One region of the Variovorax sp. 278MFTsu5.1 genome, then DNA from elsewhere that is predicted to be linked to it. Evidence: predicted binding sites of a transcription regulator. Region 1 holds the regulator's gene; each other region holds the start of a gene.
The links. Region 1 encodes sigma-54, which starts transcription at its own class of promoters, with help from an activator protein. Its sites were predicted from a motif close to TGGCANGNAANCTGCTTT; they were not measured.
Positions count from the first base shown of each region.

Region 1 (3,271 bases):
CCGATCGCCCACATGCCGATCCACCGCCGCGCCCGCATGGGCCTGAGCTACCTGCCGCAGGAAGCTTCCATCTTCCGCAAGCTCACGGTCGAGGAAAACGTGCGCGCCGTGCTCGAGCTGCAGAGCGAGCCCGACGCGAAGGGCAAGATGGTGCCGCTGTCGAAGGAGCACATCGAGGAGCGCCTGAGCGACCTGCTGGCCGACCTGCGCGTAGACCACCTGCGCGATTCGCCCGCGCTGGCGCTGTCGGGCGGCGAGCGCCGCCGCGTCGAGATCGCGCGCGCGCTGGCCACGCAGCCGCGCTTCATCCTGCTGGACGAGCCCTTCGCCGGCATCGACCCGATCGCGGTGATCGAGATCCAGCGCATCATCAGCTTCCTGAAGGAGCGCGGCATCGGCGTGCTCATCACCGACCACAACGTGCGCGAGACGCTGGGCATCTGCGACCACGCATTCATCATCAGCGACGGGCACGTGCTGGCACAAGGCACGCCTTCGGAGATCGTCGACAACGCCGAGGTACGCAGGGTGTACCTGGGCGAGCACTTCCGCATGTAAGGCGCGGGGGCGGTTTCCATCATGAAGCAAGGGCTGTCCCTTCGCGTTTCGCAGCATCTGGCGCTCACGCCGCAGCTGCAGCAGTCAATCAGGCTGCTGCAGCTCTCCACGCTCGAGCTGAGCCAGGAGGTGGAGCAGATGCTCGACGAGAACCCGTTCCTCGAGCGCACAGCCGAAGAAGCGGTGCGCGAGGAATTCGGGCTCGACACAGCCGACGCGCCGGTCCCCCGCGACGACGGCGGTGAAGGCGAAGGCGAGAGCGACTTCACCCCCTCGGCCGCGAGCAGCAGCACCACCAGTTCGTCCACGGAAAGCACCGCGGCCGCCGACTCCGACGGCCCCGCCGCCGAAGTCGCCGAGCGCGAGCCCGACTGGGAAGGCGACGGCACCGTCGACATGGCGCCCGACGACAGCGAATGGGGCGGCGACGCGCCCGCGCGCCAGAACAACGCCGGCGACGACGAGCGCGCCGATGCCACCGAGCTCGCGCGCAGCCAGGAGTCGCTGCAGTCCTTTTTGCACCGCCAGGCGCTGAGCCTGCGGCTCAACGAGAGCGACAGCGCCGCGCTGCGCTTTCTCATCGAATCGCTCAACGACGACGGCTACCTCGAAGACTCGCTGCCCGCGCTGGCCTCGGGCCTGGCCGGTGACGACAACGACGAGTTCGACGACCTCGTGCACCACTTCCAGGTGGCGCTCGGCCTGCTGCAGAGCCTGGAGCCCGCCGGCGTCGGCGCGCGCGACCTCGGGGAGTGCCTGAGCATCCAGCTGCGCGCCATGGCGAGCGACGACGAGACCGAGGAAGAGGAGCTGGTCCGCAAGACCGCGCTGGCCATCTGCAAGCAGCCCATGGAGCTGCTCGCGCGCCGCGACTTCAAGCGCCTGGCCACGCTCACCCGCAGCAGCGAGGAGCTGGTGCGCTCGGCGCTGCAGGTCATCGCGCGGCTGGAGCCCAAGCCGGGCCGCAGCTTCGTCGACGTGGAACGCAACGTCGTCATTCCCGACGTGATCGTCACCAAGACCGGGCGCGGCACCAACGTGAAGTTCCGCGTCATGCTCAACCCCGACGTGATGCCGCGGCTGCGCGTGCACGACATCTACGCCGGCGCGCTCAAGTCGCACAAGGGCGAGGGCAGCCAGGCGCTGTCGCAGCGGCTGCAGGAGGCGCGCTGGTTCATCAAGAACATCCAGCAGCGCTTCGACACCATCCTGCGCGTGAGCAACGCCATCGTCGAACGGCAGAAGAGCTACTTCGTGCACGGCGAGCTCGCCATGCGCCCGCTGGTGCTGCGCGAGATCGCCGACGAGCTGGGCCTGCACGAGTCCACCATCTCGCGCGTGACCACCGCCAAGTACATGGCCACGCCCTTCGGCACGGTCGAGCTCAAGTACTTCTTCGGCTCGGCGCTGGGCACCGAGACCGGCGGCAACGCGTCGAGCACCGCGGTGCGCGCGCTCATCAAGCAGTTCGTCGGCTCGGAGAGCGTGAAGAAGCCGCTGTCGGACAGCCAGATCTCCGAGATGCTGAAGGAGCAGGGCATCGAGTGCGCGCGCCGCACCGTCGCCAAGTACCGCGAAGCATTGCGCATCGCCCCTGCCAACCTGCGCAAGGCACTCTAGAAAGAAGCCGATGAGCCATGGCCTGATGTCGCGCGCCGGGCATTGGGTCTTCGCCATGGCGGCGGTGCTGCTGTTCGCCGGCTGCGCCACCCTGCCCGACGAGGCCCCGCGCCCGCCCACCAAGACCATCGCCGTCTCGGCCGACACCGCCCTGGGCAAGATCGCGCTGGCCTCCCAGCCCGACCCCGACCTCAGCGGCTTCCGCCTGATGCCCGGCGGCGATTTCGCCTTCGACACGCGCATCCAGCTCGCGCGCCGCGCGCAGCGCACGCTCGACGTGCAGTACTACCAGATAGAGAACGACGAGACCGGCCGCTACCTGCTGCGCACCCTGCGCGACGCCGCCCAGCGCGGCGTGCGCGTGCGGCTCTTGATGGACGACCTCTACACCTCCGGCGAGGACGAGCTGCTGCTTGGCCTGGCTGCCACGCCCAACGTGGAGCTGCGCCTGTTCAACCCCTTCCCGGCCGGCCGCGGCAGCCTGCTGAAGCGCTTCACCGCCTCGCTCTTCGATTTCAGCCGCGTCAACCGCCGCATGCACAACAAGCTGTTCATCGCCGATGGCGCGATGGCGGTGGCGGGCGGGCGCAACATCGGCAACCAGTACTTCAGGCGCACCTCGGGCGAGAACTTCATCGACCTCGACACCTTCGTCACCGGCGCGCTGGTCCCGCGCCTGGGCAGCCTGTTCGACCAGTACTGGAACAGCGTCTACGTGCGGCCGATCCAGTCCGTGGTGGCCAGCGACCTGCCGCGCGAGGAACTGCAGAAGCGCTTCGAACTGGCCACCGGCCCCGACACCACGCCCCTGCCGCCGAAGCCCGCGCCCAACGACCTGCTCGGCTACAGCCCGATGGCCGAAGACCTGGACGCCGGCAAGCTCGGCCTGATCTGGACCACCGCCGAGGCTTATGCCGATTCGCCCGAGCGCGTGATCGGCAAGACGGCCTCCTACGGCGGCGTGCCGCTGCTGGACGTCGACAGCGTGCGCTACAACGTGGTCGAGCAGATGCGCCGCGCCCGCTCGGAAGTGACCATCGTCTCGCCCTACCTGATCCCGGGCGCCTCGGGGCTCGACGTGATGCGCGAGATC
Region 1 is NZ_CP157622.1:696,669-699,939, forward strand. It holds gene lptB (LPS export ABC transporter ATP-binding protein) at 1-558, shown strand, start outside; gene rpoN (RNA polymerase factor sigma-54) at 580-2,178, shown strand; gene ABL844_RS03080 (phospholipase D family protein) at 2,189-3,271, shown strand, end outside.

Region 2 (3,271 bases), 210 kb from region 1:
GCCCAGCCACAGCGCGAGGAACACGCCCAGCACGCGCCAGAAGCGGCCCCAGCCGAAGCGCGCGTGCGCGGGCGTGGGGGTGTCGTCGTCGATGAGCGCCGGGCCGGCGGAAGCCACCGCCGCGCCATGCCCGCCGCCGGGCGCGAAGCGCTCCGGCGCCACCCGGCTGCCGAAATAGCCGATGGCTGCGGCCGCCAGCACGATCAGCGGAAAGGGCACGCTCAGCGCGAAGATCGCCGCGAAGGCCGCCGCCGCGATCGCCCACAGCCATGCGTTCTTCAGCACCCGCGAGCCGATGCGCCAGGCCGCGAACAGCACGATGGCCGTCACGGCAGGCTTCACGCCGTACAGCAGCCCCGCCACCGCCGGCACCTGCCCGTAGGCCATGTAGACCCACGACAGCGCGATCAGGATGAAGAGCGAGGGCAGCACGAACAGCGCCCCCGCCGCGATGCCGCCCCAGGTGCGATGCATGAGCCAGCCGATGTAGGTGGCGAGCTGCTGGGCCTCGGGGCCGGGCAGCAGCATGCAGTAGTTGAGGGCGTGGAGGAATCGCTTCTCCGAGATCCAGCGCCTGCGCTCCACCAGCTCCTGGTGCATCAGCGCGATCTGCCCGGCCGGCCCGCCGAAGCTGATGAAGCCCAGCTTGAGCCAGTAGCCGAAGGCCTGCCAGAAGCTGACGGGAACGGGCCGCTCGACGGGATCTTGGGGAGAGGACATCGGGCGACTTTCGTGTTGCGCTATTTCAGGAATGCGTCGTAGGCGGTCTTCAGTATCAGCGCGCTCACCACCACGATGAACACCACCCGCACGAAGCCCGCGCCGTGCTTCAGTGCAACCCGCGTGCCCAGCACGCTGCCGGCCACGTTGGCCACAGCCATCACCAGCCCGTAGTGCCACCAGACGTGGCCCTTGGCCGCCAGCAAAATCAGCGCGGCGGCGTTGGTCAGCGTGTTGATGATCTTGGCCGAAGCCGAGGCGTTGAGGAAGTCGTAGCCCATCCAGCGCACGAAGAGGAACACCAGGAAGCTGCCCGCACCCGGCCCGAAGAAGCCGTCGTACAGCCCGATCGACAGGCCGATGGTGCAGGCCGCCAGCGTCTCCGCCCTGCCCGAGAAGCGCGGCGCGTGCATGCGGCCCATGTCCTTGCGCGCCAGCGTGTACAGCAGCACGCCCAGCAGGATGAGCGGCAGCGCCTTGCGCAGGAAGTCGCCCGGAAACATGGTGACGCCCCAGGCGCCCAGCATCGAGCCGGCAAAGCCGAGCAGCGCGGCCGGCCACAGCGCGCCCCAGCGCATCTGCACCCGCTGGCTGAACTGGGCCGCGGCGGCGGCCGTGCCCCAGATGGACGCGCTCTTGTTGGTGCCCAGCAGGGTCGCGGGCGGTGCGCCCGGGAACACGGCGAACAGCGCAGGCACCAGGATCAGGCCGCCTCCGCCCACGATCGAATCGACAAAACCCGCGAGCGCAGAGGCGCCCGTGACCACCAGCATTTCCATAGGGCCCGGATTGTCTCACCCCGGTGCTATCGAAAAAGTAGCTGGAATGGCCGATGCCCAAGCCCCGCACAAATAAAAAAGGCGCCGACCAGCGGCGCCTTTCAAGCTTGGACAGGCATCTCGTACGGAGCCTTTGAAGAATTTTTATTGTTGCTTGGGGGTTTGTCTCCTCGGACCCTCGGCACACGAGCAGGGCCCGTTCGCGAGTGCGCAGACTTTAGGGGCACGCACCGCCTCAGTGCATAGGGAATTACCCGCTTTGCCTTACGCGGGAAGCCCGATTTGCAAACCAAAGTGTTTCTGATAGTTAACGACGTGGCACGACTTGTGCACGGGGCGCCTGAGTCCACCACATGAAGAAGAAAGCGACCATGGCCCTGGCACCGCAAGCCTCCATCAACGCGGCAGACACCGCATGGATGATGACCTCGACCGCGCTGGTGCTGCTGATGACGCTGCCCGGCATCGCTCTCTTCTACGCGGGCATGGTGCGCCGCAAGAACGTGCTGGCCACCATGGCCGCGGTGGTGGCGATCGCCTCGACGGTCTCGCTGACCTGGTTCGCGGTGGGCTATTCGCTGGCTTTCACCGAGGGCTGGCCCTGGCTCGGCGGCTCCGGGCGCTTCTGGTTCTCGGGCTTCGACTACCTGAAGGAGGCCGGCCAGCTCGCGGTGAGCCACGTGGCGCCCAACGTGCCCGAGTCGGTCTACGCGATGTTCCAGCTGACCTTCGCGATCATCACCACGGCGCTGGTGCTCGGCGCCTTCGTCGAGCGCATGCGCTTCTCGGCGATCCTTTGGTTCGCGCTGCTGTGGAGCGTGCTGGTCTACGCACCCGTCGCGCACTGGGTTTGGGAGCCGGGCGGCTGGCTCGCGCAGATGGGCGCGCTCGACTTCGCGGGCGGCTCGGTGGTGCACGTCAACGCCGGCATCGCCGGGCTCGTGTGCGCCTACGCCCTCGGCTCGCGCAAGGGCTACGGCCGCGAGGCCTTCGAGCCCTACAACCTGGCCTTCACCATGACCGGCGCCGGCCTGCTGTGGGTGGGCTGGTTCGGCTTCAATGCCGGCTCGGCGGTGGCGGCCGACGGCCGCGCGGGGCTGGCGATGCTGGTCACGCACATCGCGGCGGCCGCCGGCGCCATGAGCTGGATGCTCGGCGAATGGATCGTGCGGCGCAGCCCCTCGCTGCTGGGCCTGTGCTCGGGCCTCGTGGCCGGGCTGGTGGCCATCACGCCGGCGGCCGGCTTCGTCACGCCGCCGGCCGCGCTGGCCATCGGCGCCATCGCGGGGCTGGCCTGCTATTGGGGCGCCACCGGCCTGAAGCACCTGCTGGGGGCGGACGACTCGCTCGACGTGTTCGGCGTGCACGGCATCGGCGGCATCGTGGGTGCGCTGCTGACGGGCGTGTTCGCCGACGCACGCATCTCGGGCGCCACCGGCGACGTGCTGACGCAGGCGATCGCGGTCGGCAGCGTGGCCATCTTCAGTGCGGCGGGCACGGCGGTGGTGCTGTTCCTGGTGCACGTCATCGTCGGCCTGCGCGTCGATGCCGACAGCGAGCAGCTGGGCCTCGATCTTGCACAGCACAGGGAACATCTCGGGAGCAGTTGACCCACCGCCGGAGGAAACAAGCCATGTCCCCATCCATGTCCGAAAGCGAACGCATCGCCCTCGCCGCCCGCCTCCACGTGGCGCTGCGGCGAAAGCACGGCCGCGTGACCGACACCGAATGGATGGCGACCAATGCCGAGTACGCCGCCGAGATCGTGCGCA
Region 2 is NZ_CP157622.1:483,725-486,995, reverse strand. It holds gene chrA (chromate efflux transporter) at 1-720, opposite strand, end outside; gene ABL844_RS02155 (sulfite exporter TauE/SafE family protein) at 741-1,499, opposite strand; gene ABL844_RS02150 (ammonium transporter) at 1,853-3,109, shown strand; gene ABL844_RS02145 (hypothetical protein) at 3,133-3,271, shown strand, end outside.
Region 2: ABL844_RS02150 (ammonium transporter) is a predicted target of sigma-54. The motif match lies at 1,816-1,833, and genes of this name have one in related genera.

Region 3 (3,271 bases), 1.9 Mb from region 1:
CGCGCTTGAACTCGATGCCCGGCGGCGACAGGCCCAGCGGCTTGTTGATGACCAGGTCGGCCACCACCGCCATCATCCAGGCGATGGCGATGTTGGCGAACAGGCCCAGCACGTCGCCCAGCGCCTCGAACACGTTCATCTCCATCAGCATGAAGGCGATGAGCGCGTTGAACACCACCCACACCACCCGCCCCGGGTGGCTGTGCGCCACGCGCGAGAAGAAGTTGCTCCAGGCCAGCGAGCCCGCATAGGCGTTGGTCACGTTGATCTTGAGCTGCGAGATCACCACGAACAGCGCCGTGGCCGCCACCGCCCAACCGTAGTGCGGAAACACGTACTCGTAGGCCGCCAGGTACATCTGGTTGGGGTCGACCGCCCGGTCGGCCGGCACCATGTGCGTGAGCGCCAGGTAGGCCAGCAGCGCGCCGCCCAGCATCTTGAGCACGCCCAGCACCACCCAGCCCGGGCCGCCGGCCAGCACCCCGGCCCACCAGCGCCGCGCGGTGGCCGCCGTGCGCGCGGGCATGAAGCGCAGGTAGTCGGCCTGCTCACCCATCTGGGTGATGAGCGCGATGCCCACCGTGAGGGCTGCGCCAAACAGGTGCAGATCGAAGCCCTTCGTGCCCGAGCGCACGCCGTTGTAGTGCGCGATGCCCGCGAACGCACCAGGATCGCGCACGAGCACATACGCGAAGGGCACCACCAGCATCAGCAGCCACAGCGGCTGGGTCCACAGCTGCAGCCGGCTGATGGCCGACACCCCGTGCGTGACCAGCGGAATCACCACCAGCGCGCACACCAGGTAGCCCCAGACCGGCGGAATGCCCAGCGCCAGCTCCAGCGCATAGGCCATCACCGCCGCCTCCAGCGCGAAGAAGATGAAGGTGAAGCTCGCGTAGATCAGCGAGGTGAGCGTGGAGCCGATGTAGCCGAAGCCGGCGCCACGCGTGAGCAGGTCCATGTCCACGCCGTAGCGCGCCGCGTACACGCTGATCGGCACGCCCGCCAGAAAAATGATGAGCCCGGTCGCCAGGATCGCCCAGAAGGCATTGGCGAAGCCGTACTGCACCAGCAGCGTGGCGCCCACCGCCTCCAGGATCAGGAACGACGCCGCCCCGAACGCCGTGTTGGCCACCCGCCATTCGGACCATTTGCGGAAGCGCTGCGGCGTGTAGCGCAGCGCGTAGTCCTCCAGCGTCTCGCTGGCCACCCAGCTGTTGTAGTCGCGCCGCACCTTGACGATGCGCTGCGGGGCATCGTCGGGGGTGGCGGTCGTGGCTTCAGGGTTCACACCGTTTCGGTGCATCTTCCGTGCCATCCATACGGCTTTTGGCGGACAAGGCACGACTGTTGCAAACAAGCCGGCTTGCCCATAATGGCCGCCTCCTCCCGTCACCCGATGCCGATCCCATGGAACTGACCCCGCGCGAAAAAGACAAGCTGCTGATCTTCACCGCGGCACTCCTGGCCGAACGCCGCAAGGCCCGCGGCCTCAAGCTCAACTACCCCGAAGCCGTCGCCCTGATTTCCGCCGCCGTCATGGAAGGCGCGCGCGACGGCAAGAGCGTCGCCGAACTCATGAGCGAGGGGCGCAGCGTGCTCACCCGCGCCGACGTGATGGACGGCATCGCCGAGATGATTCCCGACATCCAGGTCGAAGCGACCTTCCCCGACGGCACCAAGCTGGTCACCGTCCATCAGCCCATCGTCTGACATTCGAAGAACAAGAGAAAGAACAGAAGGACTTTTCCATGCGCCACAGCACCTCCAAGACCCTTGCCCTGATCGCCCTCCTGCTGCCCTTGGCCGCCAGCGCCCACACCGGTGTCGACGGCGGCCTGCACCACGGCTTCGTCACCGGCTTCATGCACCCGCTGACCGGCGCCGACCACCTCGCGGCGATGATCGCGGTCGGCCTGTGGAGCGCGCTGGCCGCGCGCCGCGCCTGGCCCGACCTGCTCTGGGCGCCGCTGGCCTTCGCCGGCATGCTGCTCGCGGGCGCGCTGGCGGGGCTGGCCGGCGTGCAGCTGCCGGCGGTCGAGCCGATGATCGCGGCCTCGCTGCTGGTGCTGGGCCTGCTGGTGGTCACGCGCGTGCGCCTGCCGGCCGTGGCGGCGATGGTGGTGGTGGGCGTGTTCGCCGTCTTCCACGGCGTGGCGCACGGCTACGAGCTGGCGAGCGAGCAAGGCGCCGCCCTCACGCTGGCCGGCATGGTCTGCGCGACCGTGCTGCTGCACGCCGCCGGCATCGCAGTCGGCTGGGCGCTGCGCAACGCCAACGCATGGCTGCCGCGTGTGGCCGGCGCCGCGGTCGTCGGCCTGGGCGCAACGCTGCTGGCGCAGGCCATCTGAGGCGGCCGGCATGATCCCCGGAGAACTCTTCACCGACGAGGGCGAGCACACGCTCAACCCCGGCCGCCGCACCCTCACGCTGGTGGTGCAGAACACCGCCGACCGGCCGATCCAGGTCGGCTCGCACTATCACTTCGCCGAGACCAACGGCGCGCTCGGCTTCGACCGCGAGGCCGCGCGCGGCATGCGGCTGAACATCGCCTCGGGCGCCGCCGTGCGCTTCGAGCCGGGCCAGCAGCGCACGGTCGAGCTGGTCGACTTTTCGGGCGATCGCATCGTCTACGGCTTTCGCGGCCTGGTTCAAGGAAAGCTCTGATGGCGACCATCTCAAGGCGTGCCTACGCCGAAATCTTCGGCCCCACGGTGGGCGACCGCATCCGTCTCGCGGACACCGAGCTGGTCATCGAGGTCGAGGCCGACTACACGCTTCGCGCCGGCGGCTACGGCGAAGAGGTGAAGTTCGGCGGCGGCAAGACGATCCGCGACGGCATGGCGCAATCGCAGCGCACCCGGGCGCAGGGCGCTGTCGACACGGTGCTGACCAACGCGCTCATCCTCGACCACTGGGGCATCGTGAAGGCCGACATCGGCCTGAAGGACGGCCGCATCGCCGCCATCGGCAAGGCCGGCAACCCCGACGTGCAACCGGGCGTGGACATCGTCATCGGCCCGGGCACCGAGATCATCAGCTGCGAGGGCAACATCGTCACCGCGGGCGGCATCGACAGCCACATCCACTTCATCTGCCCGCAGCAGATCGAGGAGGCGCTCTCCTCCGGCGTGACCACCATGCTCGGCGGCGGCACCGGCCCCGCCACCGGCACCTTCGCCACCACCTCCACGCCCGGCCCCTGGCACATCGAGCGCATGCTGCAGGCGGCCGACGCCTTCCCGATGAACCTGGGCTTCCTGGGCAAGGG
Region 3 is NZ_CP157622.1:5,603,081-5,606,351, forward strand. It holds gene ABL844_RS25975 (ATP-binding protein) at 1-1,306, opposite strand, end outside; gene ABL844_RS25980 (urease subunit gamma) at 1,411-1,713, shown strand; gene ABL844_RS25985 (HupE/UreJ family protein) at 1,752-2,351, shown strand; gene ABL844_RS25990 (urease subunit beta) at 2,362-2,667, shown strand; gene ureC (urease subunit alpha) at 2,667-3,271, shown strand, end outside.
Region 3: ABL844_RS25980 (urease subunit gamma) is a predicted target of sigma-54. The motif match lies at 1,313-1,330, and genes of this name have one in related genera.